One region of the Methylosinus sp. H3A genome, then DNA from elsewhere that is predicted to be linked to it. Evidence: predicted binding sites of a transcription regulator. Region 1 holds the regulator's gene; each other region holds the start of a gene.

Region 1 (9,490 bases):
TCTCTGCCGGCCATCCAGGCCTTCGGCCTCGGCTTTCTGACGACGGAATCCTGGAATCCGGTCACCGAGAAATTCGGCGCGGTCGCGCCCATCTACGGAACTCTGGTGACCTCGGCCATCGCCATGGTCATCGCCGTGCCGCTCGGGCTCGGCATCGCCATCTTCCTCACCGAGCTCTGCCCCCATGCGCTGCGCCGGCCGATCGGCGTCGCCATAGAGCTGCTCGCCGGCATTCCGTCGATCATCTACGGCATCTGGGGCCTGTTCGTGCTCGCCCCCTTCCTGCAGCAGCATGTGCAGCCGGCGCTGATCTCCTTCACCGGCGACATTCCGGTGCTGTCGAGCCTGTTCGCCGGCCCGCCCTATGGCATCGGCATGCTGACGGCGGGCTTCATCCTCGCCATCATGGTGCTGCCCTTCATCACCTCCATCTCGCGGGACGTGTTCGACACCGTGCCGCCGATGCTGAAGGAGGCGGCCTCGGGCATAGGCTGCACGACCTGGGAAGTCATGCGCTATGTCGTGATCCCCTATACGCGCGTCGGCGTCATCGGCGGCGTGATGCTCGGCCTCGGCCGCGCGCTCGGCGAGACGATGGCCGTCACCTTCGTCATCGGCAACGCGCATAAAGTGTCGAGCTCGCTGCTCGCGCCGGGCACGACGATCTCGGCGACGATCGCCAATGAATTCACCGAGGCGGTCGGCGACCTCTACACCTCCGCGCTGATCGAGCTCGGCCTCATCCTCTTCGTCATCACCTTCTTCGTGCTGGCGGCGGCGCGCTTCATGCTGATGCGCATCGAGCAGAAATCGGGAGCCTGACCCTTGTCCATCTCCGCCTCCCGCCGCCGCACCAACGCGCTCGCCACGACGCTGTGCTGGACCGGCACGGTCTTCGGCCTCGCCTGGCTGGTGCTGATCCTCGGCGCGCTGATCTATGAGGGCGCGCGCGGCCTCACGCCGGCCGTCTTCACCGAGATGACGCCGCCCCCCGGCGCCACCGGCGGCCTGCTCAACGCCATCGCCGGTTCTCTGGTGATGACGACGATCGGCGTGCTGCTCGGCACGCCGCTCGGAATGCTCGCCGGCACCTATATGGCCGAATATGGCCGCTATTCGAAGCTCAGCATGGTCGTGCGCTTCATCAACGACATTCTGCTCAGTGCGCCGTCCATCGTCGTCGGACTCTTCGTCTATACTGTGGTGGTGGCGCGGGTCGGGCATTTCTCCGGCATAGCCGGCGCCCTGGCGCTCGCCGTGCTGGTGGTGCCCGTCGTGGTGCGCACCACGGAGGACATGCTGCTGCTGGTGCCGAGCCCGCTGCGCGAGGCGGCGGCGGCGCTCGGCCTGCCGCGCTCGCATATGCTGCTGCGCGTCGCCTATCGCGCGGCGAAATCGGGCATCATCACCGGCGTGCTGCTGGCCATAGCGCGCGTCTCCGGCGAGACGGCGCCGCTGCTCTTCACCTCGCTCAACAATCAGTTCTGGAGCACGGACCTCAACGCGCCGGTCTCCAGCCTGCCCGTCGTCATCTTCCAATTCGCGCTCTCGCCCTACAAGGACTGGCAGCAGCTCGCCTGGACCGGCGCTCTGCTCGTCACCCTCGCCGTCCTTCTGCTCTCCATCACCGCGCGTGCGCTCAGCAGCCAGGGAAAACAACAATGACCGCCATGCCGGTTGTCGAAGCCACCATTCCAACCAAGGTCTCGGTTCGCGATCTGGACTTCTATTACGGCCAGACGCGCGCGCTGAAATCGATCTCGCTGCCGCTGTACACCAATAAGGTGACGGCCTTCATCGGCCCGTCCGGCTGCGGCAAATCGACTCTGCTGCGCATATTGAACCGCATGTACGACCTCTATCCGCGGCAGCGCGCCGAGGGCGAGGTGCTGCTCGACGGCGAGAATATTCTGGACCCGCGCATCGACCTCAACCTGCTGCGCTCGCGCGTCGGCATGGTGTTCCAGAAGCCGACGCCCTTCCCCATGTCGATCTACGACAATATCGCCTTCGGCATTCGCCTCTACGAGAAGCTGTCGCGCAGCGAGCTCGACGGCCGCGTCGAGGCGGCGCTGCGTGGCGCGGCGCTGTGGGACGAAGTGCGCGACAAGCTGAATTCGAGCGGCCTCGGCCTCTCGGGCGGCCAGCAGCAGCGCCTGTGCATCGCCCGCACCGTCGCCATTCAGCCGGATGTGATCCTGTTCGACGAGCCCTGCTCGGCGCTGGACCCGATCTCGACGGCGAAGATCGAGGAGCTCATCGACGAATTGTCGGAGCGCTACACGATCGCCATCGTCACCCACAATATGCAGCAGGCGGCCCGCGTCTCCGATTTCACCGCCTTCATGTATCTCGGCGATCTCGTCGAATTCGGCGAGACGAACAATCTGTTCACCGCGCCGCAGAACAAAAAGACGCAGGACTATATCACCGGCCGCTTCGGCTGAGCGCGATACGCGCACGAGGAATATGAGACATGAGCGAACATATCGTCAGCTCCTATGACCGCGACCTCGAGGTGCTCGGCCGCAGAATCGCCGAGATGGGGGGCATCGCGGAGAAAATGCTCGCCGAAGCCATGGATGCGCTCGCCAATTTCGACATAGAGCTCGCCCATCGCGTCGTCGCCACCGATCAGCGCCTCGACGCGCTGCAGCGGGAGATAGAGGAGAACGCCATCCTCACCATCGCGCGGCGCCAGCCGCTCGCCATCGATCTGCGCGAATGCATAGCGGCGATGCGCATCGCCGCCGATCTCGAGCGCGTCGGCGATCTCGCCAAGAGCATCGCCAAGCGCACGGTGAAGATCCTCTCGGAGGCGCGCGTGCCGCGCGCCGTCATCGGCCTCAAGACGATGGCGGAAGTGGCCGCCATGCAATTGAAGGACGTGCTGGACGCCTACGCCCAGCGCGATGTGGAGCGCGCCCGCGCCGTCTGGACCAACGACAGCGAGCTCGACGCTCTCGAAGATTCTGTGTTCCGCGATCTCCTCACCTTCATGATGGAAGACCCGCGCAACATCTCCTTCTGCACGCATCTTCTGTTCTGCTCCAAGAATATCGAGCGCATCGGCGATCACACCACCAATGTCGCCGAGACGATCGTCTATCTCGTCACTGGCGAGGCGATGCCGACCGACCGTCCGAAGGGAAAGTCGTCGGTCGTCGGCGCCAGCGCGGAAACGGATGAGCCCTCGCAATGAACGAAATACGCGTCGCAACGCCGCGCGACACGCCGCACGACCGCGCGCCGCGCATTCTCGTTGTCGAGGACGAGGCGGCGCTCGCGTTGCTTCTCGCTTATAATCTCGAATCCGAAGGCTTCCAGGTCGAGCATGTGGAGCGCGGCGACGAGGCGGAGATCCGCCTCGCCGAATCGGTTCCCGACCTCGTTATTCTCGACTGGATGCTGCCCGGCGTCTCGGGGCTGGAAATCTGCCGGCGGCTGCGCGCCCGCGACGACACGCGCACCATGCCGATCATAATGCTGACCGCGCGCGGCGACGAGAATGAGCGGGTGCGCGGACTCTCCGTCGGCGCCGACGATTATGTGGTGAAACCCTTCTCGACGCCGGAACTGATGGCGCGCGTGCATGCGCTGCTGCGCCGTGCGCGGCCGGAGCGCGTGGCGACGCGCCTCGTCGCCGGCGACATAGACCTCGACCGCGAGACGCGGCGCGTGAAGCGCGGCGGGCGCGAGATTCATCTCGGGCCGACGGAGTTTCGCCTGCTCGAATATCTGATGGAGAAGCCCGGCCGCGTCTTCTCGCGCGCGCAATTGCTGGACAGCGTGTGGGGGCTCTCGGCGGAGATCGACGAGCGCACCGTCGACGTGCATGTCGGACGTCTGCGCAAGGCGATCATCCGCGGCCGCGAGAAAGACCCGATTCGCACCGTGCGCGGCACCGGCTATTCCTTCGACGAGACCTTTGGAAGGAATTGAGGCTCCATTTTCCTCATTGCGCGCAACGCCCCCTCTCCCGCGAAGCGGGGGAGGGCTGGGGAAGGGGGCGGCCCGAGCGTTACGAGCGCCCCGCGAGTTCCGCCGCGCGATAGCCCGACCTTATCGCCCCTTCGATCGTCGCCGGCAGGCCGGTCGCCGTCCAATCGCCGGCGAGCAGGAGATTGCGCCAGCTCGTCTGCGCGCCGGGTCGGCGTTCTTGCTGCGCCGGCGTCGCGGCGAAGGTCGCGCGTTTCTCCTTCACGATCTGCCATTGCGGCAGCGCCGCGGGCAGGCCCGTGGCGGCGGCGACCTCGGCCCAGATGCGCTCGGCGAGGCTCTCGCGGGACTCGTCCATCAGCCGATCGGCGCCGCTGATCGTCACCGAGAGACGGTCCTCGAAAGCGAACAGCCATTCGGTGAGCGAGCCGATCATGCCGAGCAGCGCCGGCTGGCTGGGCGGCGGCGCGATCTTGAAATGCGCGTTGATGATGCCGCGGAAATCATCCGGCGCCACGAGACCGGGAAGCAGCTCCTGCGCCGCCCAAGGCGGGACGGCGAGCACGACCCGATCATTCTCGCCGAGCGCGATTTTCTCGTCGCCGAAATCGAGCGCCACGGCGCGCTCGCCCGCAAACTCGATTCCCTTCAGCCGCGCGGCGAAGCGTGGCGCGGCGCCGCGCGCGGCGAGCGTCGTCAGCGCCGGCTCGATGAAGGCGGTCCCGAGCCCGCGCCGCGCGACCAGCGGACGGCAGGCGGCGCCGCCGGCGGCAAGCGTCTCCCGCAGCACGGCGGCGGCGAGCGCGGCGGAGGAGTCGCGCGGCTCTGTGTTGAGCGCGGAGAGCAGCACCGGGCCCCACAGCCGCTCATAGAGCGTGCCGGAGCAATTCATCGCCTCGCCGATCGTCGCGCCTTTTTTGGCGAGGAGAATGCCGATCGCTCCGAGGTAATCGCCGGGCGATGTTCCGGGAACGCGGCGATCGCGCACGAAAATCCACCAGGGCAGGCGCGAGGAATTGGGCCTCATGCGCCAGCGCGTTCCGTCGCGCGTGTCGAGAAAATCGAAGGCGCACTCCTTCGGCCCGACGAGCTCGCCGACCGAGCCGATGCGACGGGCGTAATCCAGCGCCGTGGAATTGCCGGAGAGCAGCAGATGATTGCCATTGTCGATGGTGAGATCGAGGCTGGAATCATAATAGGAGCGGCACCGCCCGCCCGCCATGCGCGCGGCTTCATAGAGCGCGACGCCGCGGCCCTCGTCGGTCAGGCGAATGGCGCAGGAGAGGCCGGCGAGACCCGCGCCGACAATATGCGTGGTTCCGGTCACGTCAGCGCGAATCTGAGCAGGGCCAGCAGGACTTTCGTCCGCGAGGCGGAGACCGGCTCGCGCGGCGGCGCAAAGCCGCGCGCCACCAGACGATCGAGAACGGAGCGATAGGCCGTCGCCATCAGATAAGGCGCCTTCACCGCGCGCTGCGGCGAGACGCGCATGAGAAGCTCCGATTCCGCATAATGCTTGCGCGCGCGCTCGGCCACCGCCGTGCAGACATCCGGCAGGCCCGGATGCGCCAACACCGCGCCGCGCGCGAAATTCGTGACGCCGGCAGCCGCCAGCGCCTCGCGGGGCAGATAGAGGCGCCCGCGCGCCTCGTCCTCGTCGAGATCGCGCAGAATATTGGTGAGCTGCAAGGCGCGGCCCATGTGATAGGCGAGCATGCGCGCTTTGGTCGGCAGCGCGCCGCCCGCGCAATCCGCCTCGTCGGCGAGGCCGAAGACGCGCACCGACAGCCGCCCCACGGCGCTCGCGACATGGTCGCAATAGAGATCGAGCCGATCCCATTCCGGCGCGCGAATATCCTCGACGACATCCATCGCCATGCCGTCGATGACGGCCTCGAAATCGGCGCGCTCGAGGCCGAAGCGGCGCACAGGCCGCGCCAGATCGGCGCAGCGCTGATGCGTGCGGCCGGCGTAGAGCGCGTCGAGATCGCGCCGCCAATCATCGAGCTGCGAGAGGCGCAGGGCGCGGTCGCCCTCCTCGTCGGCGATATCGTCGACGGCGCGGCAGAAGCCATAGATCGCATACATTGCGTCGCGCCGCTCGGGCTCGAGAATGCGCATGGCGAGATAGAAGGAGCTTTTCGCGGCGACCCGCGGCGCCTCGGGAGCGATTGTCTCCATGCTCATCGCGCGGCGCTCGCGGCGGAGGCGGCGCGCGGCCACAGCAGCCGGCGCAGCAGCACCGTTCCGGCCCCGGCGAGCGCGGTGAGCAGGAACACGCCCTTGGCGGCGTGAACTTTCTCGCTCAACGGATCGGCGACGAGAAGGCGCGCCGTCAGCGTCTCGGCGAGGCGCTGGATCGCGCCCACTTCCATGGCGAGCCGCGTATCGGCGATGCGATCGGCGAAAGGCGCGCTCTCTCTCAGCAGTTCCTGCGTGCGCTCCGCCAGCACGCGCAAAGTCGCAGCGAGCTGCGGCGAGGCGCGCTCGGCGGAAAGCATCTCGACGCTCGCGCCATTGGCGGCGAGCGCGTCCTGCGGCAGATAGACGCGGTCGAGGCCGCGATAATCCTTCGCGCAGTCCTGAAGGTGATTGATGATCTGCAACGCCGCGCAGAGCGCGTCATTCGGCCCCCAGGTCGTCGCGCGATCCTCGCCATGAACGTCCAGCACGAAGCGGCCGACCGGCATGGCGGAATAGCGGCAGTAATCGATGAGATCGTCCCAATCGCGATAGCGCAATTGCGTCACGTCGCGACGGAAGGCGATGAGCAGATCCTGCGCATGGCGGGGCTCGAGGCCGCGCTCGGCGAGTTCCGCGCGGAGCTTTGCCGCGACGGGAATATCCTCGCCCGAGCCCAGCAGCGCCGCCTCCATGCGGTCCAGCATGGCGATCTTCTGCTCGCCCGGGAGCGTCACGTGGTCGGAGATATCGTCCGCCGCGCGCACGAAATCGTAAAACGCCAGGACGGCCGCGCGGTGTCGCGGCGCGAAGAGAGAGGCGACGGGGAAATTCTCGTCCTTATGCCCCTTCCCCGATCCGGCGGCGGCGATGTCGCTCATGTGAACTCGCTCATCCTCATGTCTACGGGCCTGCTCGTGTCAGGGGGCCTGATAGCGACCCTTCCAGGCGCCGCCGCGCCCGCGTCCATGCCGCCAAGCGGACAGTATGGTGAACCACGTATAGCAGGCGGCGACCGCGGGCAAGGCGAAGGCGCCGAGCCGATTGCGTCCGTAAAATCGCAGAGACGGCATATAGGACTGCGCCATCAGGAAATAGGCGACGAGGGCGAGATAGGCGGCCGGCTCCGGCGCCGTGAAGGCGAGGATCGGCGGCGCCAGATAGACGACGACCATTCCGGCCACCGCGCCCGCCAGCCGCCAGGGGGAATAGCCCAATTGCGCATAGGCGGAGCGGGTCACCATCTGCTCGATATCGCGCAAATGCGGATAGGGCCGCAAGCTCCAGGCGTCGTCGGTGAGGCCGAGCCAGATCGGCCCCTGCTTCTTCATGAGCTTGCCGAGCGCGCAATCGTCGATGAGCGCGCCGCGGATCTGCTGCAGGCCGCCGGCCTCCTCGAGCGCCGCGGGACGGACCAGCATCACCCCGCCCGCCGCCGCCGCGACCGGGCTTTTGGGATCATTCACACGCGAGAAGGGATAGAGCATCTGGAAGAAAAAGACGAAGGCCGGAACGAACCAGCGCTCGGCGAGGCTCTCGCAGCGCAGCTCGACCATCAGCGAGGAGAGCACGGTTCCCCGCGCCGCCGCGCCGGCGACCAGCCGCTCGACGAGGCCGGGGGCGAAGGCGATGTCGGCGTCGCAGAACAGCACGAAATCGGGCGAGACCCCGCAGGAGAGCACATGAGCAAAGCCGCGGTCCATGGCCGCGAGCTTGCCGGTCCAGCCCTGCTCCGGTCGCCCCTGGAGCACGGTCAACCGATCCTGCGCTCCTTCCTCGCTGGCGCAGGCGCGCGCGACCTCCGCCGTGCCGTCGGAGCTCTCGTCGTCGACGAGCACGATCTCGAGCCGCCCGGAGAATTGCTGCCGAAACAGCGAGCGCAGGCCTGTCGCGGCGACATCGGCCTCGTCGCGCGCCGGAATGACGGCGACGACGCGCGTCCCCGGCGAAACGGCGGCGCCCGCGGGGGCGAAACGGCGGTCATGCTCGGCGAGGCGCCAGAAGCCGCCATGGCCGAGGAGGAGGTAGAGCCAGATGAGGAGGCCGGCGCCTCCGAGGACAATCGCGATCATCGCCTCGCGCTCGCGTCGCGGGGAGAGCCCGGGACAATGTGACGGAGGCTCGGCCATAGCATCGCCGCGGCCGCGTGGCCAGCGGGCGCAGAGTGATCGGGTGAACGAGACGCGGCTCCAAGTCCCGATGCGGCTCCAAGTCCCGATGGCGACGCGATTTCCCCGGAAATGGCCGGCGACGGCTTCTCTTCTATCTGGAACAGGCGTATATCGCCGCGCCGGCGCGGTCGGGCCCGAGCGTAGCGAGGACCGATCGGCGCGCCGCGCATCCGGTGTCTTTCGAGGAAATTTCCATGGATCCCAATGTGGCGCGTGACGCGGCGGGCTCTTCCACTCGAAGCGACACGGAGGGGCCCGCGGCGACGCAGCCGACGCTCCATGCGGAGCGCCCGGCGAATATGGCGGCGCTCATCGTCGGCTCCATCGGCGTCGTCTATGGCGATATCGGCACCAGCCCGCTCTACGCGCTGCGCGAGTCGCTCGCCCACGCCAAATCCGGCGGCCTCGGCGAGGACGTCGTCATCGGGACGATCTCGCTGCTCATTTTCGCGCTGATCTTCACGGTCACGGCGAAATATGTGTTCTTCCTGATGCGCGCGGACAATCGCGGCGAGGGCGGCATTCTCTCGCTGATGGCGCTGGCGCAAAATGCGCTGGGGCGGCGTGCGACGCCGGTCTTCCTGTTCGGCGTCGCCGGCGCGGCGCTGTTCTCGGGCGACGCGATCATCACCCCGGCGATCTCCGTGCTCTCGGCGGTCGAGGGCCTCGCGATCGTCGATCCGCGATTCGGCGAATTCGTCTTTCCCATCACAGTGGCGATTCTCGTCTCGCTGTTCTGGGGGCAGAGCCATGGCACGGCCCGCGTCGCGGCGCTGTTCGGCCCGGTGATGGCGGTCTTCTTCGTCGTGATAGCCGTGCTCGGCGCCTTACATATCGGCGACGCGCCGCAGGTATTGCACGCTTTCGATCCGCGCCGCGGCTTCGTTTTCCTGCTGAATCACGGCTGGATCGGCTTCGCCGTGCTCGGCTCGGTCTTCCTCGTCGTCACCGGCGCCGAGGCGCTCTACGCCGATATGGGCCATTTCGGCCGCGCGCCGATCCAGATCGCCTGGATTTTCTTCGTGCTGCCGTCGCTGTTCCTCAATTATCTCGGCCAGGGCGCGCTGATCCTCGCCGATCCGAAGGCGATCGAGAATCCCTTCTTCCTGCTCGCCCCCGAATGGGCGCTGCTGCCGCTCGTCATTCTCTCGACGGTGGCGACCGTCATCGCCAGCCAGGCGGTCATCACCGGCGCCTTC
Region 2 (9,490 bases), 2.4 Mb from region 1:
CAGGTGACCTTCAGCGGCAAATATGCGCAAAAGCGCGAGCAGCCGGTGATCTATGTCACCGAGCGCTGCGTCTTCCAGCTGACGAAGGAAGGTCTCGAGCTGATCGAGATCGCGCCGGGCGTGGACATAGAGCGGGATATTCTCCCGCATATGGACTTCAAGCCGATCGTCAAGCACCCGATCCTGATGGACAAGCGCATCTTCGTCGACGAGCCGATGGGATTGATCTCCGATCTGCTCAATCTCGATCTGCAGGATCGCGTGAGCTATGACGCCGATCGCAATATTCAGTTCCTCAATCTAGAGGGCTGGAGCGCGCGCTCCAAGCGCGATATCGACGATCTGCGCAAAATGCTGATCGACGCGTGCCAGAAGATCGGCAAGCGCGTCAATCAGGTCGTCAATCTCGACAATTTCCGCATCAGCGAGCATCTTTACGATTACTATGCGGAGATGATCCAATACATGCTCGAGAATTATTATGTGACGACGACGCGCTACACGACCAGCGCCTTTCTGCGGCTGAAGCTGAAGGAAGCGCTGAGCAAGCGGGGCATCGCGCCACATGTTTTCGAGCGCAAGGAGGACGCCCACAGCTTCCTCGAGGTGATCGGCGAAGGCTGAACGAAAACGAAGCGCGAAGCCCCTCCCCGCCCTCCCGCTTCGCGGGAGAGGGAGCAGGCTCCGCACTTCCTCGGGGCTCACGTAACGTCGGCCGCTCCCTCTCCCGCGAAGCGGGCTATCGGATTCATACATAGCGAAACCCAGCGGCCGTCATGGCCGGGCTTGTCCCGGCCATCCACGCCAAGCAACTGAGAAATTTGAGGAAATCGACGGATTTCGGCTTGCGTCGGGCGGGTTCGTGGCAGGGCCCAGTAGAGGTCGCCGGAGCTTCGACATCACGCCAACCTTCCGAGAAGCCGCGGCGTGATGGCGTGGATGGCCGGGACGAGCCCGGCCATGACGTCGTGGAGGCGAGGATGTGTGCATTCGATAGCACGGGGGCCAGCCCGGCGCGCGCCGCTTCTGCTGCGCTTCGACATTCAGACTAGGTGCCGAACACTCTCGATTCCGGCGCGCATTGCGCTACAATCTGCGAAATGTCACGCCCTTCCTCCGCAGATTACGCCATCACGCCGCAGATCCTGCTGCGCGCCTATTCTATCGGCCTTTTCCCAATGGCGGAGAGCGCCGAAGAGGAGCAGCTTTTCTGGGTCGACCCCCAGGAGCGCGCGATTTTTCCGCTCGATGCGTTCAAGGTCTCGCGCTCGCTCGCCAAAACCATCCGCTCGGACCATTTCGAGGTCAGGGTCGATACGGATTTCGACGCGGTCATCGACGCTTGCGCCGCCTCGGCGCCAAAGCGCGAGAACACCTGGATCAACGCCGAAATCAAGCGCTTATACCGCGATTTGTTCGACATGGGCTGCGCCCATACCGTCGAGTGCTGGCGGGAGGGACGGCTCGTCGGCGGCCTCTATGGCGTCTCCATGCGCGCGGCCTTTTTCGGCGAGAGCATGTTCCATCGCGAGACCGACGCCTCGAAAGTGGCGCTGGCGCATCTCGTCGCGCGGCTCGTCAAAGGCGGCTTCCGCCTGCTCGACACGCAATTCATGACGACGCATCTCGCTTCGCTGGGCGCAGTGGAGATCAGCCGCGACGTCTATCATGGCCGGTTGGAAGAGGCGCTGACCATTCCGGCGCGTTTTGCGGCCTGGCCGGACGACGCTCCCGTTCCCGGCCGCGAGATCGTCGCGATCCTGCGCCCCGAGACCGAGTTCAGAACGAAAAAGGGGACGGCGCCGTAGCGGGAGCCGGCTGCGCCGGCTGCTTCTTTTTCTTCTTCTTCGCTTTTTCGGTCGGCGGCGCGGCCGCGGGGTCGACGGCGTCCGGCGCCTTCGCGCCCTCGGGCGGGACCGAATCGCGCGGGCCGATGGGCGCAGCCTCGACGGGAACGGGCGCGACCGGCTCCACTTTGCGAGAGCGGGAGCGCTTCTTCTCGGGCGGCGCGGCCGCAGCGGGAGCGCCCGCCGCCGAAGGATCGGCCGCCGGCGCCTGGACGATCTCCTTGCCGCCGCGGCAGTCGACCAGCCACACGTCATAGACGGGATGCTCGACGCCATGCAGGCCCGGACTCGCCGCGAACATCCAGCCGGAGAAAATCCGCTTGGCGTCGTTCTTCGCCGTGTCCTGCTCGTCGACCTCGACGAAGCTCGTCGTCTGCGGAGCCTCGGTCTGCGGTCTCGTGTTGCAGACGCGCGGCGTCACCTGCAGCGAGCCGAATTGCACGGTCTCGTCGATGGCGACGTCGAAATTGATGATTCGGCCAGTCGTCTTGTCGAGGCCGGCGAAGACGGCGGTCGGATTGCGAATAGGATCGGCCGAGGCCACGCCGAGACCGGCGAGGACGGCGGCTCCGGAAAGGGCGAAACGGAGGCGGAAGGAGCGGGAGATCATATCGGGTCGGTTTCCGATCTCTGGCTCGGGCCGGCCGCCCGCGCCTCATGCGCCGTCTTGAACAGGAAGAGCGTGGCGGATCGATGGTCGCGGGCGTGGCCGCGACCCGCGCTTCTCAGGACTCGGGGGTCCAGGCCTGATAGTCGCCGCCCGCCGGGGCGCGGCGGCCCTCGGCCAGGATCGAGCCCGGCGGATGATACGCGGCCGAGGTGCCGGTCAGATTGGGGCGATAGGGAAGCTCCCATTCCTTCGGCTCGTATTTTTCCTGCGTGGGCGGCGTGTCGACGATGTGATGCAGCCAGCCATACCAGCCGGGCGGCGTCGCCGAGCCCTCGGCATAGCCCTTGTAGATGACCCAGCGACGCTCGAAGCCGAGCGCTTTGTCCTTCTTGCCGCCGCGGCGGCGGTAATAGACGTTGCCGAACTCATCCGCCCCGACGCGCTCGCCATAGAGCAGCGTCCAGAGGCCCGTGCTGAGCGTCGCCCGATTCCACCAAGTGAAGAAGCGAATGATGTAGGACATGTCGGAAGCGTCCATCCCATGTTTGCGTGGCTCCTTATTGCGTCAAGACGGCGCAATGTCCAGTCGGGCGCGCCGGTAGGCTCCCCTGCGAGGATGCGCGAGCTTTGCTTTTGGCGACGAGTCGTGGAAAAGGAGACATGTGACAGAACGACGACAGCCGCCGCGCCCTCGAAGGCGCACCGCAGAGAACTGAAACCATTGGTTTTCGGCTCGCGCGAAAGAAGAGCGTCGCGTCGAATTCCAAAGGGACGACTGCATGATTTCCAAGGGAATGAGACTCATTCTTCACGCCGCGCTGGCGGCGATCCTTTCCGCGGGGAGCGCGCACGCCCTCGACATTTCCGGCGCCGGAGCGACTTTTCCCCTGCCCGTCTACGCCAAATGGGCGCAGAGCTATTCCAAGGAGACCGGCAACCGCGTCAATTATCAGTCGATCGGCTCGGGCGGCGGCATCCGCCAGATCAAGGCGCGGACAGTCACTTTCGGCGCCTCGGACCAGCCGCTGTCGGCCAAGGAGCTCGACGCCGCCGGGCTCATCCAATGGCCGCAGGTCGTCGGCGGCGTTACGCCCGTCGTCAATCTGGACGGGGTGAAATCCAATGAGCTCGTCCTCGACGGGCCGACGCTGGCCCGCATTTTTCTCGGCGAGATCACCGTCTGGGACGATCCGGCGATCCGCGCGCTGAACCCGAAAGCGTCTCTGCCGTCGACGCCGATCGTCGTCGTGCATCGCTCCGACGGATCGGGGACCACCTTCTGCTTCACCGATTATCTGTCGCGCGTCTCGGCGGATTGGAAGGCCAAGGTCGGCGAGAACGTCGCCGTGGAATGGCCGCTCGGCCTCGGCGCCAAGGGCAATGATGGCGTCGCCAATAATGTCGCCAACTCCAAAGGCGCGATCGGCTATGTCGAATACGCCTACGCCAAGCCGAACAAGCTCGCCACAGTCAGCCTGGTGAACCGCGACGGCAAGGTCGTCGCGCCGGGCAAGGAGAGCTTCGAGGCGGCGGCCGCCAGCGCCGATTGGGAGAGCGCGCCGGGCTTCTTCCGCCTGCTCACCGAGCAGCCGGGCGCGCGCTCCTGGCCGATCGCCGCGGCGACGTTCATTTTGCTGCCGAAGCAGCCGCAGGATGCGGCGGCGGCGCTCGAAGCGCTGAAATTCTTCGACTGGGCCTTCTCCAAAGGCGCCGCGGCGGCCGAGGAGCTCGATTTCGAGCCCATGCCGCCCTCGGTCGTGACGCTCATCCGCAAGAGCTGGGCGGCCAATGTGAAGGATGCGAATGGAAAACCGCTGCTAAATTGACCATAAAGACAGGAGCGGCCGCGCGCGGCCTTTTCATCGAAGGAGAGGCCGATGCCGCAGACGATCGCCGCCGGATGCTGCGTCGTCGGCGGCGGGCCGGCGGGACTCATGGCGGGCTTTCTGCTCGCGCGGGCCGGCGTCGACATCGTCGTCATTGAAAAACATGCGGATTTCCTGCGCGATTTCCGTGGCGACACGATCCATCCGTCGACTCTGCAGCTGATGTTCGAACTCGGCCTGCTCGACGCCTTTTTGCAGCTGCCGCATCGCAAGGCGTTTCAGCTCTCCGCCTGGGTGGGAGCCCGCAAATTCGTCGTCGCCGATTTCCGCCGTCTGCCGACGCTCTGCAAATTCGTCGCCTTCATGCCGCAGTGGGATTTTCTGGACTTCATCGCCGGCGAGGCGAAGAAGCTCCCGAATTTCCGCCTGCTGATGAAGACTGCGGCCGAATCCCTCCTCGAGGAGGATGGTCGCGTCACCGGCGTACGCGCTCGCGGGCCGGAGGGGGCGATCGAGATTCACGCCGATCTCACCGTCGCCGCGGATGGGCGGACGTCGCTGCTGCGCGAAGCGGCTGGCCTCGAGGTGGAGGACTTCGGCGCGCCGATGGATGTGCTGTGGTTCAAGCTGAGGCGAGAAGCGGATGATCCGGACGAGAGCTTCGGCCGCGCCGCGCCGGGCCGCATGGTCGCGATGATCGAGCGCGGCGCCTATTGGCAGATCGGCTATGTCATCCCCAAAGGCGGCGCGGAGGCGCTGAGGCGGCGCCCGCTCGACGAATTTCGCGACGCCATCGCCGATTGTGTTCCCTTTCTCATGGATCGCGTGGAGGATCTGCAAGATTGGGAGGACGTCAATCTGCTCACCGTGCAAGTGAATCGGCTGAAGAATTGGAGCCGGCCCGGCCTGCTCTGCATCGGCGACGCGGCCCATGCGATGTCGCCGGTCGGCGGCGTCGGAATCAATCTCGCGATCCAGGATGCGGTGGCCACGGCCAATCTTCTCGCCGAAAAGCTGCAGAGCCGGACGCTGCGCGACGAGGATGTCGGCGCCGTCCAGAGGCGCCGGGAATTTCCGGCGCGGGTCACGCAGCGATTGCAGCTCTTCATCCAGAATCGGGTGATTCGCAGCGTGCTCGCCGCAGACAAGCCTTTCGAGGCGCCGCTGGCTCTGCGCCTGCTGGACGCCTTCCCGTTTCTAAGGCAGCTGCCGGCGCGGCTGATCGGCCTTGGCGTGCGGCCGGAGCATGTCAATTCACCGCGCGAATGAAAGCGCCGAAGGCGCGCGGGCCGTCGCCTGTCTTGACCTTGGCCACGACTTTCAGACTGTCGGCGGCGATCGACCAGAATTCATTGGTGAACCAATTGGCGACATAGATCGTCTTGCCGTCGCGGCTCGCCCCTATGCCTTCCGGATATTCGCCGACCTTCACCTGCGCCACCGGCGCGAATGTCTCGAGATCGAAGACGCTCACCGCCTCGGCGTATTGATCGGTGACGAAGCCCCTGCCCTGCGCCAGCGCCACGCAATAGGGCCGCCTGCCGACCTTCACCGTGGCGATCACGCGCCGAGTCGAAAGGTCGATGACGCTGACATCATCCGATTCGACATTGGCGGTGTAGGCGCGCTCGCCCTTGGCGTCGATGGTGACGCCGAAAGGATGGCGGCCGACGTCGAGCTCGCCGCGCTTCTCGAAGGACGAAGCGTCGACGAAGGCGATTTTATTGACGTCGCGAATCGCGACGAGGATCGTCTTGCCGTCCGGCGTCACCGCCACTCCCGAAGGGGTGGGGCCGACCTTGGCCGTCGCGACGACGCCCGAATCGGGATCGACCGCGAAAAGCCGCTGCTCATACATGTCGGCGACATAGACACGCCCGCCATCCGGCGCGACGGCGAGGCCGAGCGGACCGCCCTCGAGCGGGATCTTGCGCAATACGCGGCGCTCGCGCGTGTCGACGACAGAGAGATATTTGCCTTCCGGGCTCGTCACATAGGCGCGGGCGCCGTCAGTGGAGACGGCGACGCCGGCCGGCTTGCCGCCGATCGGCAAAGTCGCGGCGGGCGCCATTGTCGAAAGATCGACGATGGTGAGATCGCCGCTGCCCTGATTGGTGACGAAAGCCTCATCCGCCCGCGCCTGAGAGGCGAGCGCCAGCCCGAGAAGGACGGCTGACGCCGTCCTTCTCCAGAACTCGAGGGTCACTTGCCCTCGACCTTGGCCTTCAGCGAGGCGAGGCCGGCCTTGTAGAGATCGGTCACCGCCTTCAGCGCCGCCTCGTCGGAGAGTTCCGGCGGCGGGTCGTTGTTCGGGAAACCGCGGTAGAAGGCGCCTTTCCATTCCACGACGCTCTTGTCGCCCTGCGGCTTCACCGTCAGCGTCGACGAATAATTGTTCACCGGCAGGATCTTCACATCCACCTTCTCGATGCGATAGGCGAGCGAGAAGTCCTTCGCGTCATATTTGGTGAGCAGCTCGTCGATCTCGCCGCCATTCTTCAGCGTGAGATGACGGGTCGCCTTGTCGGGCGTGTTGCCGCCCGTTCCTTCCGTCTTGGCGACGGGGGGCAGCCAGCTCAAATCCTGGAAATTGCCGACGATTTCCCAGACCTTCTCGGCCGGAGCGGCGATCTCGATCGTCTCCGTCACCTTCTGGCGGGAGGGGCCGTGAGCGAGCGCGGCCGACGAGGCCAGAGCCGCTAGCGACAAGGCGGCCAGGAACCCCCGGCGCGCGACGACGAATGACATGACTAACCTCCTGAAGGCCTTTTTGGCGCCTATTGCCCCGGCGCCGCCGGCGCGCAACTAACTCCTCCGCGCCCCGCCACGTCAAGACGAGGAAAATCGAATGGGAGAATCATCCCGATCGCCCCCCTTGCCGAAAATGGCGCGCGCGTCGAGCCTCACAGCGGAGCCCGAGTCGGCTTCTCCCCATAATCCACGACTTTTGGCAACATATTGTCGGGAAATTAATTTCCCACACCATATGTTGATAGCGACTTGACGACGTTCTCGGAGTGACGCACTCTCGGAGTGTCACCAATGACGCAGCGACGGAAGATCGAAGAGGCCCGGCAGCGCGCCCCGAACGGGCGGCGTTCGCCTCATCGCTCATCCGCGTTGCGCGCCTTGTCGCGGCGGCGGCCCTCTTATCGCGACAAGGTTGGTATCTGCGTTTCCCACGTAGAGTCCCGGATAACAGAACGCCTTCCACTCGGCCGACGCCGTCGGCCGCGCGCGATTTCGTGCCCCCATTTTTCGAGGAATAGGACGAGATGAAGATCGACCGACGCCACACAAGAGCCGGACAGTCCCCCTATGCGGACATAGAGTTTCGCGCGGCGCGCAGCGAAATCCGCAATCCTGACGGCTCGGTGGTGTTCTCGCTCGAGAATATCGACGCGCCCGCCGACTGGAGCCAGGTCGCGATCGACGTGCTGGCGCAGAAATATTTCCGCAAGGCCGGCGTGCCGACGCGGCTGAAGCGTGTCGAAGAGCATGACACGCCGAGCTTCCTGTGGCGCTCGGTCCCCGATTCGGAGGCGCTCGCGCAATTGCCGAAGGCGGAGCGCTCCTCCTCCGAGACCTCGGCGCGCGAAGTGTTCGACCGCTTGGCCGGCGCCTGGGCCTATTGGGGCTGGAAGGGCGGCTATTTCGACTCGGAAGAGGACGCCTCCGCCTTTCAGGACGAGCTGCGCTTCATGCTCGCCCGGCAAATGGCCGCGCCCAATTCGCCGCAATGGTTCAACACCGGCCTGCACTGGGCCTATGGCGTCGACGGCCCCAGCCAGGGTCATTTCTATGTCGACCACCAGACCGGCAAGCTGACCAAATCCAAGACCGCCTATGAGCATCCGCAGCCGCATGCCTGCTTCATCCAGTCAGTGGAGGACGATCTCGTCAATGACGGCGGCATAATGGACCTCTGGGTGCGCGAGGCGCGCCTGTTCAAATATGGCTCCGGCACCGGCTCCAATTTCTCCAAGCTGCGCGGCGAGAAGGAGAAGCTCTCGGGCGGCGGCTCCTCCTCCGGCCTCATGTCCTTCCTGAAGATCGGCGACCGCGCGGCGGGCGCGATCAAATCCGGCGGCACCACGCGCCGCGCCGCGAAAATGGTGGTGGTCGACGTCGACCATCCCGATATCGAGGCCTTCATCGATTGGAAGGTGAAGGAGGAGGAGAAGGTCGCCGCGCTCGTCACCGGCTCCAAGACCGTCAAGAAGCATCTGAAAGCCGTGATGCGCGCCTGCGTCAATTGCGAGGGGCCGGGCTTCGACTGTTTCGACCCGGAGAAGAATCCGGCGCTGAAGCGCGAGATCCGCGCCGCGCGCCGTGCCGAAGTGCCGGACAATTACATCAAGCGCGTCATTCAATTCGCGCGTCAGGGCTATAAGGATATTTCCTTCGACACCTATGACACCGATTGGGACAGCGAGGCCTATCTCACCGTCTCAGGCCAGAACTCCAACAACACCGTGCGCGTCACCGACGAATTCCTGAAATCGGTGGAGACGGACGGCGATTGGACGCTGACGCGCCGGCTCGACGGCAAGCCGTCGAAAGTGCTGAAGGCCCGCGAATTGTGGGAGAAGATCGGCTATGCCGCCTGGGCCTCGGCCGATCCCGGCATTCAGTTCCACACGACGATCAATGATTGGCACACCTGCCCGGCCGGCGGCGCCATACGCGCCTCCAATCCGTGCTCGGAATATATGTTCCTCGACGACACGGCCTGCAATCTCGCCTCGCTGAACCTGCTGCAGTTCCGCGATCCGCAAACCAAGCGCATCGACGTCGATTCCTACGAGCATGCCGTGCGGCTGTGGACCATCGTGCTGGAAATCTCCGTGCTGATGGCGCAATTCCCCTCGCGGGAGATCGCGCAGCTCTCTTACGAATATCGCACGCTCGGCCTCGGCTACGCCAATGTCGGCGGTCTGCTGATGTCCTCCGGCATCGCCTATGACAGCGACGCCGGCCGCGCTCTATGCGGCGCGCTCTCGGCGATCATGACCGGCGTCGCCTATCGCGCCTCGGCGGAAATGGCCAAGGAGCGCGGGCCCTTCGCCGGCTTCGACGCCAATCGCGAAGCGATGCTGCGCGTCATTCGCAATCATCGCCGCGCCGCCCATGGCCAGCGCGCCGGCTACGAGGCCCTCGCCACCGCGCCCGTGCCGCTCGACCACGCCGCCTGCCCCGATGCGGCG
Region 3 (9,490 bases), 2.8 Mb from region 1:
ATCGCGAATTGCCTCAAGGTGAGCGACTTTTATTCGGCGCGGCTGACGACCTATTTCCTCGCAGACTCGGATAAGAGCGCCGGCGGGCCGACCAATGATCTCAGCAAATATGACGAATATTGCGACCGGGTTCCGGGAACCGGGAAGGTGATTTTCTCCGTCACGCTGATGGAGAAAGACGTGAGGAGCCAATCCGTCGGTCTGTCATTCTACAAGACCGACGCCAAAGGCGCGCTCGAGCTCTTGACCGCCGTGCCCTCCAAGCCACGTCCGGCCGGCTTCGTGACCTTGGAGTCCTCGGTCGACCACAAGGGCAAATATGTCCTCAAGCTCGCTTTCGGCGAAGGCAAGAGCGAGGAGGATATGATCGAAATGCCGATTTCCGTCGGCCAGTGACGAAATCTGGAGCGAATTCTGATCGATCGAACGATTCCTTTCGATCGGAAAGCGCTCTGAGCGTCATATCGTCGGGCGACGCGCGCGGCGTTTGTGGCGCCATCGCAGGAAGCCGGTCACATAGAGGAGCAGGGGCGCAAGCCCCGTCAGCAGAACCAGCGCGCGGCCGAGCGCGCCGAATGCCTCGCCGCAATGCAGCGGGAACAGCCATTCGAGAAGCGTCTCGCCCGCGGTGAACACCTCCCGGTCCTGCGCCTGCAGCACACGGCCGCTGTAGCGATCGACGCCGACATTGCGGAATGTCTTGGTGCGGTTGGGCTCGTTCTGTGACTGCTTGCCGACGACATAGACGCCATCCTCGCCGCTCGGCAGAAGAATCCAATGCAGCCGCCCCGTGGGAAAGACTTTGTCCGCGCTGGCGACGGCCGCGTCGAGGCCGATCGGCTCCTGGCCGGGAATGGGCGTCGATTTTCCATAATCCGGCTCTGGACGCACGGAGGAGATCAGGGCCGCCAGCGAATGCGTCGTCGGTTTGAAGATCATCGCGATTCCGGTGGCGAGCATCACCAGCAGAGGAATCGCGAAATAAACGCCGACGCTCCGATGCGCGTCATAGGCGATCCTCTCCGGGCTCGCGCCCCATTTGATCTTCAAGCCCAGCCGCCAATCGCTATTGCGCGGCCGCCAGAGATAAAGCCCCATCGGAATCGAGAAGAAAACCAGAACGCCGATGGCGCCGACCAGATAGGCCTTGTTCGCGCCGAGCAGCAGCGTCCAGTGAAACGCCATGACGATCTGGACGAGGGGCTGCGAAAACACATCGTCGCCATGCGAATATAAGCGGCTTCCGATGACCTTCGCCGTATAGGGGTCGATGAACAGCTGGTGGAAATAACTGTCGAGATCGTCGGTCTCGACCATATAGCTGACGATCGCGGCTGCTCGGGCATGACGCGGCGACGTGATGCGCTCCGGCCTGCCTTCCGCCGGCATCTCCGCGGTCGCCGCCGCGAAAATCTCGTCGAGCGGGCGCAAGGACGGCCGAGCCGGCGTTTCCACGCGCATGAGCGGGGCGTTCAGCCATTCGTCTATGTCTTCGCGAAAGGCGAGCATGCTGCCGCTGAGGCCGACAAGCGCGACGATCGCGCCCGCGAAGAGGCCGATGATACGATGGGTCGCCAGAAATATTTTGCGGCCCAGCTCGTTCCGACCCATTATGGGCGCCTCCGATCGAAAGCTCGCCTCGACCACTCGGAGCGTCGCGGGAGCTCGAAATATCTCGGCTCGGCTTCGCTCGCGCCGCGTGGCCGATCGATGGGAGCGTGTTCCCGCGGCAGTGTCAATGGACGCTCGACGGCTCAGCGGTGAGAGCGCGATTTTGCGCGTCGGGAGGTTTTTGTGATTCGACGTTAATGTGTAATATCGATTTATTGAGACGCCGGCTGCGATGCCGCGCGTCGATGGGGCGATCGTCGCTGCGCTGTTCCGTCGCATCTAGGCTTATTGTATCTCTCTTGGACAGGCATAGGCTCGCCAAAATTGAAAAAAGCACGGCGGAGGACCGTATGGGGAGCGCCCAGGAAAGCAAGGAAACCGTAAGGCTGGTGGCGGTCGTCGCGATCGTCGCAGTCGTTTCGCTCGCCGTCGCAGTCGGTCTCAGAATGTGGAAATAGCGCGCCGCTCACGCGTGGTGGATCACGCGATTATATCGGGCGTGAGCTGGTCTTCCAGAAAAGCGATGCGATCGCGCAGCAGCAATTTTCGCTTTTTCAGCCGTTGAATTTGCAGCTGGTCCACGGCGCCGACCGCGAGAAGGGCGTCGATCGCATCCTCGATATCCCGATGCTCGAGCCTCAGGCGCTCTACTTCGATCCGGAGAGAGTTGCGTTCGACTTCGTTGAGCTCATCGACCATTCGACAACCTGCCCGAGCGCCGCGGCGCGGCGAGTCGTGACGCGTGATTATCGCCTCGCGTCATGTTCATCTTCAAGTCCAAATACGGATAGGGCGGCGTGTCCACGCGAATTTTCCCGCTTCTCTCAGTCGACGGCGACCGCTTTGTCCAGCTCCAAACAGGCCGCGGGGTCGACGCGCTCGAGCCGGAAGACGCGGTTTTGGCGCGTGAGCTCGAGATAGGTGGATTTCTTCTTCTGGTCCGGACCGCGCCAGCCGCTGACGCCCTCGTCCATGTAGAGCGTGAGCGAAGCGCCGTCCTCGGCGAGGTCGATGGGGAAATCGCCGCCTTCCTCGGCCGAGCCGCCGAGGCCGCCGCGGGCCATGCATTGCGCCGCGGCGTCCTCGTGGAACGATTGAATGAGGCGGACGCCGCGGACGTCGCGATTGGCCTCCTCGCTCCAGGCGCAGCCGCCGACGACATAGAAGGGCTTGGCGTGGCCCTTCTGGCGAAACTCGACGCGTAGCTCGCGCGCGTCCTCGGGCGTGAAGGGTAGCTCGCGACGAAGCGATATCCGCACCGAGACGGTGGTCTGGCCGGGATGCTCGCGAAGATGCGCTTCGTCATAGCGGCGGAAGAAGCAGGCCCCGCTCGGCGGGGTTTTCTCGATCAGCAGATTCTTGGCGGCGGCGGCGCTCGAGAGAGCGAGAAACAGCAAGGCGCAGATCGAGCGGCTCATCTTCCAAATGTCATCCCCCGGCAGGCGCCGGCGCATAGGCTTCGCGCATGGAGGCGATCTGCGCGATCTTGTCGTCGAGCGCGCTCCAATCGTCGAGTTCGGCGATTTGCGCCCAGATCGATTCGACCTCTTCGATCAGCATAGTGCAGGGGATGGGGCGACGGAAATAGGGATGGTCGAGATTGGCCGCGGGCGACGTCTCATGCGCGGCCAGCGCCTCGCGCAGTCCGGCGAATTCCGGCGCATCATAGAGCGTGGCCTCCGGGCTCGCGGCGGCGCGCTCGCGGCTCGCCAGACCACCGCGCCAATCGAAAAAGGTCTGCTCGAAGGGCGCCTGCGTCTTGCCGAGAAATTCGAGCAGTCCCTTGGCGAGCGCGGCGTCCTGCTCGGGATCGTCCGCCGGCAGCAGGCCGAAACGGTCGAGCAGCGCGAGCTGGAACTCGCGTTGAATGACGCTCTGATAGCCGCCGAGAATCTGTTCCGCCCGCTGGAGCCCGACCTGCGGCAAAATGGTCTCCGCGAGCCGGGTGAGGTTCCAGCCGAGCGCGCCGGGCTGACGGCCGAAGGCGTAGAGCCCGCTGTCGTCGAAATAGGCCGCCGTGAACTGCGGATCATAGCGCGGCGCGAATCGCCATGGCCCATAATCGAAGCTCTCGCCGGTGATGTTGATATTGTCCGAATTGAGCACGCCATGGACGAAGCCGGCAGCCATATAGCGCGCTCCGAGCCGCGCCACCCGCGCCACGACTCGCTCCAGAAAGGCGCCGGCGCGGCTTTCCGCCGGCTCGTCGGCGAGCTCGGGGAAATAATGGGCGACGCAATAATCGATGAGCCGCCCGAGCGCGGGCTGATCGTCGAGATGGGCGAGGCGCTGGAATGTGCCGATGCGGATGTGAGAATGGGAGAGTCGCGCCAGCACGCTGGAGCGCGTCGGCGAGGGCTCGTCGCCGCGATAGAGCGGCTCGCCGGTCTCGATCAGGCTGAAGCTCTTGGATGTGTCGACGCCGAGCGCCTCCAGCATCTCCGTGGCGAGAATCTCGCGCACGCCGCCTTTGAGCGTGAGCTTTCCGTCTCCCTGGCGCGACCAGGGCGTGCGGCCCGACCCCTTTGTGCCGAGATCGAGCAGCCGGCCATCCCCCGCGTCGCGGAGCTGGGCGAACAGAAAGCCGCGGCCGTCGCCGATGTCCGGATTGTATGTGCGGAATTGGTGGCCGTGGTAGCGCAGCGCCAGCGGCTTGGAAAAGCCGCCGGGCAGGGGCTCGAAACGCCCGAAATGGCCGATCCATTCCGTCTCGGTCAGCGTATCGAGGCCGACGCGCTCGGCCCAGCGCTGGTTGCGATAGCGCAAGATGTGCTCGGGGAAGCGGGCGGGCTCGACGAGGTCGAAAAAGCCGTCGCCGAGCGAGGCGTGGAGCGTTTCAGCGCGATAGCGCGGGGAAGGGGGCATGGGGCGTCTTCGCTTTCGCGTTGGGAAATAATGCGTCGGGCCAAACCGCGAAGCAAGCCGGGCGCCCGCAGGGGCCGCAAGGGCTCGGGACACAAAAAAAGGCGGAGAAGTGCTCTCCGCCTCGACGCTAGACCTCGATTGGGCTGTCAGTGCAGGCTGACGCCTTGCCGCAGCTTGTTGATCTCGTCCTTGAGCTGAAGCTTTTTGCGCTTCAGCTCGTGGAGCTTCGAATCGTCTTGTCGGCGGTGGTGATGCTCCTGCTCGATCTCTTTCTTGAGCGCCTGATGGCGGCGTTCGAGCTCGACGAGATGGGTCTGTAGCGACATACGGCGCCTCCTTTGGTTGATGACAGAAGGACGACGTCAGTGTGACACGAATTCGAAGGCCGGCAAGAGGCGAAGAGGTCGCGGGAATGTGAATTATTTCGCCGAAAAGCTCTGTTCGTGGAAGGGAATCTTAAAATTTCCTTGCTGTGGCCGGCGTCTCGGCGCAGGCGTGGAAAGGTTTCGAACGGCGCTTGCGCCTCGGCCCGACAGCCATTATACGGGCTGCACTCGCGTCGGACCGAAGCATCCGGTCGGCGCCGGGGGCGCGTAGCTCAGCGGGAGAGCACTACGTTGACATCGTAGGGGTCACAGGTTCAATCCCTGTCGCGCCCACCATTCCGAGCCACTGGTTTCCTGGCAGGACAGTCTCGGCGGTCGCCGAACGGCGACGTATGGTGCGGATTTCGTCGATACGATCCCGCTCCCGCTTGCCACTCTCAAAATATCCGACCGCGACGAGAAACGGAGCCCGGTCCCGAAAAACCTGCTCGTTGTTCGATGCTGGCCTCTTTTCGAGGGAAGTCGCCGATTGCAATCGACATCGATATCGGGTCCAATAGAAAGGATTGGAACGCCGAGGAAACCAACATGTCCGAAGCCGAAGACAAAGCGCTCGTCGCACAGATACTTTCTTCCTATCTTTCAAATAATACTGTTGCTCCTGTCGATCTTCCTTCTGTTATCGCGGCCGTGAAAAAAGCCTTCGGCGGCGGCGATGTCGAGTCGACGAACGCCGCGGATGGCGAGGTCAAACAGTGGCGGCCTGCGGTTCCGGTGAAAAAATCCGTAAACGCGGACGCGATTACTTGCCTTTGTTGCGGAGAGCCGTTCAAATCCTTGAAGCGCCATTTGCAGGCCGAGCACAAGCTGACGCCGGACGAATATCGCGCGGGCTTCGAGCTGAAGAGCGACTATCCGATCGTCGCGCCCAATTACGCCGCGCAGCGTTCGGCCCTGGCGAAGTCGCTTGGCCTCGGTCGCAAGCCGGCGGCGAAGCTCGTCCCTGCGCCGAAGAAGCGCGGCGCGCCGGCGAAGAGAGTGGCTGCGGACGCCTGACGCGCTTCGTCGGCGCCCTCGTGGCTCGCGGCGCCATAGCGCGGGCTTGCTCTGCGCTCTATGCCGGCGGCGCGACTCATTCGACATGATAGTTTTCGAAGGAGCCGGCGCCGGAATAGGGGGAATAGGCGTATCGGCCGTATTTCCGCGCTTTCGCCTCGATCACCAGATTGAACACGGCGCCCGCGATCTTCCCACGCTCCGGCAGACGCTCGATCGCATGCGCGACAGCCTCGCGCGGGGTCGCCGCCCAGCGAATGACGAGAACCGTTCTGTCGACGAGCCCGGCGACGATGAGCGGATCGAGGACGGGGCCGATCGGCGGCGTGTCGATGACGACGAGGTCGAACTGGCGGCGTAGCGCGGCCACGAGCGCCTTCATCTTCTCGGATGCGAGCAGATCGCTCGAATTCTGTATTTCAGCGCCGGCTGGAAGCACCCATATTCCGCGTTTGTCGTCGAAGAAGATCGTCGCGCTCGGCTGGGCGGAGCCGATGAGGAGATCGACGAGGCCTGGCTTTTCGCCGGCCGAGAAAATCCGCGACGCGGCCCGATGGCGAAGATCGGCGTCCACGAGAAGCGTGCGTAAGCCCGATTGCGCGGCCGAGGCCGCGAGCGCCGAGGCGATTGTCGTCGTCCCTTCTCCGGGGACGGTCGAAGTGAGCTGAATCAGCTTCGGCGGATCGTCGACATCGCTCATCGCGATCGCGCTGCGCAGCGCGCGGAACGCTTCGCCGGCGCGCGACAAAGGTTTGGCGCGCAAATAATCTGCGAGGATCGGCGCGACGCCGCCGTTCGCGCCGCCGTGCGATTTCATTTCCGATATCGAGGCCAGAAGGGGAAGCGCGAGCTTCGCTTCGATTTGCGCGAGCGTCGTGAACCCTTTGTCCGCCAATTCGCTGGCGTAGGCGGCGCCGACGCCGGCGATCACGCCGAGCGCGAGCGCGATCAGCATGGTCTGCGCATTGTCTGGCCAGATCGGAGCGCTCGGAGCGAGCGCGGCCGATATGATCCTCGCGACGCGCGGCTCGAAGGTGGATTGCTCTTGGACCAATCGCGCGCGGCGCAGCATGTTTTCGAGAAGCTTTCTGTCGGTCGCGGCGGCGCGCTCCAGCTCGCCTCGCATGATCGCCGCCGATTTGCCGCGATCGTCGGTCGCGGTGATATCGCGCAGCGTCGTCTCCGCGGCTTCTCGGCTTCCCTCGGCGAGCTCGAACGCATGGCGGACGCCGACCGAGAGCCGGCGAACCTCCGTTGCGATGGCGCGATCGACGTCTGCGATCTGCGCGCGAAGCGCGACGACGGAAGGGTGGCCGTCGGTGTAGCGGGATCGAAGCTCCGCCTCCTGTCGGGACAATTGCGCCGCGCGTCGGCGCAGCTCGTCGATCGCTCCGCCGACGCCAGGGAGCTCGGCGGCGTTCCCGCCACGACCCTCGATCCGTTGCAGCAGCTCGAGGCGCGCTTTTCGCTCGGCCGCCTCCGCCCGCACGCCCGCCACGCGTCGAGCGAGACTCGCGCTCTGCTCGGGATCGATTTTCATGCCCTCCGCCCGCGCCGAAGCGCCGGTCGCGGCGAGAAAAAGCGCCAGCGCCTCCTCGGAGTTGTGCGACTGCCGCCGCAGCGCGACGAGCCGATCGGCGAGCCAGGCGGAGGCGCGTCTCGCCGCCTCGAGCCGCGCGTCGAGCTTGTCGACGACATAGGCGTCGGCGATGGCGTCGGCGAGCCGCGCCGCTTTTGCCGGATCCATGGACGTCACCGCGATCTGGATCACACGCGAGTTGCGCAGCAGAGTGACGGCGAGCGCATTCTTCAGGCGTTCGATCGTCGCGGCGATCGTTGCGGCGCCGAGCTCCGGATCGTCGATCAGCTTTTCTCTCTCGACGACGCGCCGTAGCAGCGCGGCCGATTTGATGACGGCGATCTCGCTCTTCATCATGCGCTTGCCGATCGGGGCCGGCGTCAGTGTCGCATCGGCGCCGATCGCGCGTTCCTGTCGAATTTCGATCAGCAATTGCGTGGAGGCCGAATAGAGAGGCGTCGCCGTTGCGATGAAGAGGGCTCCGGCCACGAGGGTAAGCATCGTCGCGCCGACGAGCGGCGGCCAGCGCCTCCGGGCGAATTGCGCCGCAGAGCGAAAACTGCCGCTGCGCGCTTCGAGCCAGGCGGACGCCCTCTCGGATCGCCGGAGCATTGCTCTAGACGCGGTCAGTTGCGGCCCGTGAACAACATGCGGCGACTGTCGCCTTCGAGCACGAGGGCTGTGAGGACGGAGGTCGCGAATGCGCCCGTATCGATATTGATGCGATTGGGCAGGACTTCGGGCTCGGAGACGGGCGTATGGCCATGCACGATCAACTTTTCCCAGTTTCCACGGAAGTTCAGGAACTCCTCCCGAATCCAGAGCAGATCCTCGGCCTTCTGGTCACGGAGAGGCACACCCGGCTTCACCCCCGCGTGACAGAAGAAATAGTCGCCATAGCTCGCCGTCAGCGGCGTTTCGACGACGAATTGCCGGTGGTGATCGGGGAAGCGCGCGACCAGCGCGCGCCGCGCTTCTTCATAGCCTTTGCCGCGCATGACGGAAGAAACGTCCACACCATAGGAATGGAGCGTCTCCACCCCTCCGAACTTGCGCCAGCCGTCGAGAACCGAGTCGTCATCGAGGAAGCGCAGCAATATTTCTTCGTGATTGCCGCGCAGCGCATGAAAGGGCGTCGGAAAATCGCCGCGGCTCAGCCATTCGACGACGGTCGAAGATTGCAGGCCGCGATCGACATAATCGCCGAGGAAGATCGTCAGCGTCTCCGTCGGCGCCGAGGCGAGCTCGTCTTCGATCTGGCGCGCGAGCGCGTCCAGGAGGTCGGCGCGCCCATGGATGTCGCCGATCGCATAGATGCGCAGATTCGGTGGAAGGACTGTCGGGAATCCTATTTGCAAAGTCTGAAATTGCGCAAATCGTGAAATCGTCATCTCGCCGACCCGATCCGGTCCGTCGCGCCCGGCGGGCCGCCGCGACAGCTGACGCCGATACTAGGACATATCGTCGACCGACGAAATCGTGAGGGGCCGCGATTATCGCGCTTTTGTCCTCGATCGATCGAGAATCGCCGCATTGTTGACATATCGCTGCGGCTATGCTCAAGATAAAGAGCGCTCAATTTGGCCATTAATACCTTGTTTGCACTGGGAAATTTCCAATATGAGGGTGGCGTCGCCGGCATCGAGGGATAGGACGGCGTTCCGTCTCCAGCTGGCGGATCTCTGCTGGGCGACGGCTGCGCCCTTCATCGCTCTCGCGCTGCGCGACCCCGCGCTTCTCGATTCGAGCGAGTTCTCTCAGGACATACCCGCTCCCTATCGCTACGCCTTCCTTTCGATCTCATGCTCGCTGTTGATCTTGTGGAGCTTTCGGCTGAGCGACCGCATGGGGCAGTTTTTTTCGCTTCGCGACGCCGTCGATGTTTGCGGCGCGTCGGCCTGCGCGGTCGCGTCGAGCAGCGTCATTCTCTTCACGCTCACGCGGCTGGAGGGCGTGCCGCGTTCGACGCCCGTGATCTATGGCCTCGTTCTGAGCGCGGGCCTGATCGCGATCAGGGCGGCGACGCGGCTGCACCATAGGGACGTCTGGCGCA

Evidence for each region. The regulator PhoB, encoded in region 1, activates phosphate uptake and scavenging genes when phosphate is short. The targets are predictions, from matches to a motif close to TGTCATNNANCTGTCAT.
Region 2: a site for PhoB is predicted at 3,120-3,136, ahead of pstS (phosphate ABC transporter substrate-binding protein PstS). Genes of this name have one in related genera too.
Region 3: a site for PhoB is predicted at 4,822-4,838, ahead of IY145_RS20510 (YdcH family protein). Genes of this name have one in related genera too.

Annotation. Positions count from the first base shown of each region.
Region 1 covers NZ_JADNQW010000005.1:1,003,794-1,013,283, reverse strand. The annotation lists gene pstC (phosphate ABC transporter permease subunit PstC) at 1-822, shown strand, start outside; gene pstA (phosphate ABC transporter permease PstA) at 826-1,665, shown strand; gene pstB (phosphate ABC transporter ATP-binding protein PstB) at 1,662-2,447, shown strand; gene phoU (phosphate signaling complex protein PhoU) at 2,477-3,202, shown strand; gene phoB (phosphate regulon transcriptional regulator PhoB) at 3,199-3,942, shown strand; gene hpnE (hydroxysqualene dehydroxylase HpnE) at 4,022-5,266, opposite strand; gene hpnD (presqualene diphosphate synthase HpnD) at 5,263-6,126, opposite strand; gene hpnC (squalene synthase HpnC) at 6,123-7,001, opposite strand; gene IY145_RS07845 (glycosyltransferase) at 7,041-8,192, opposite strand; gene IY145_RS07840 (potassium transporter Kup) at 8,486-9,490, shown strand, end outside.
Region 2 covers NZ_JADNQW010000005.1:3,408,721-3,418,210, reverse strand. The annotation lists gene IY145_RS18765 (acyl CoA:acetate/3-ketoacid CoA transferase) at 1-624, shown strand, start outside; gene aat (leucyl/phenylalanyl-tRNA--protein transferase) at 1,101-1,808, shown strand; gene IY145_RS18755 (DUF2155 domain-containing protein) at 1,780-2,457, opposite strand; gene IY145_RS18750 (NADH:ubiquinone oxidoreductase subunit NDUFA12) at 2,573-2,980, opposite strand; gene pstS (phosphate ABC transporter substrate-binding protein PstS) at 3,237-4,283, shown strand; gene IY145_RS18740 (FAD-dependent oxidoreductase) at 4,335-5,552, shown strand; gene IY145_RS18735 (YncE family protein) at 5,533-6,489, opposite strand; gene IY145_RS18730 (SRPBCC family protein) at 6,486-7,031, opposite strand; gene IY145_RS18725 (vitamin B12-dependent ribonucleotide reductase) at 7,559-9,490, shown strand, end outside.
Region 3 covers NZ_JADNQW010000005.1:3,780,917-3,790,406, reverse strand. The annotation lists gene IY145_RS20535 (hypothetical protein) at 1-396, shown strand, start outside; gene IY145_RS20530 (PepSY domain-containing protein) at 460-1,611, opposite strand; gene IY145_RS20525 (YdcH family protein) at 2,092-2,310, opposite strand; gene IY145_RS20520 (hypothetical protein) at 2,436-3,029, opposite strand; gene IY145_RS20515 (protein adenylyltransferase SelO) at 3,040-4,476, opposite strand; gene IY145_RS20510 (YdcH family protein) at 4,623-4,802, opposite strand; tRNA gene IY145_RS20505 (tRNA-Val) at 5,064-5,138, shown strand; gene IY145_RS20500 (MucR family transcriptional regulator) at 5,391-5,858, shown strand; gene IY145_RS26340 (polysaccharide biosynthesis tyrosine autokinase) at 5,935-7,926, opposite strand; gene IY145_RS20490 (metallophosphoesterase family protein) at 8,064-8,828, opposite strand; gene IY145_RS20485 (sugar transferase) at 9,058-9,490, shown strand, end outside.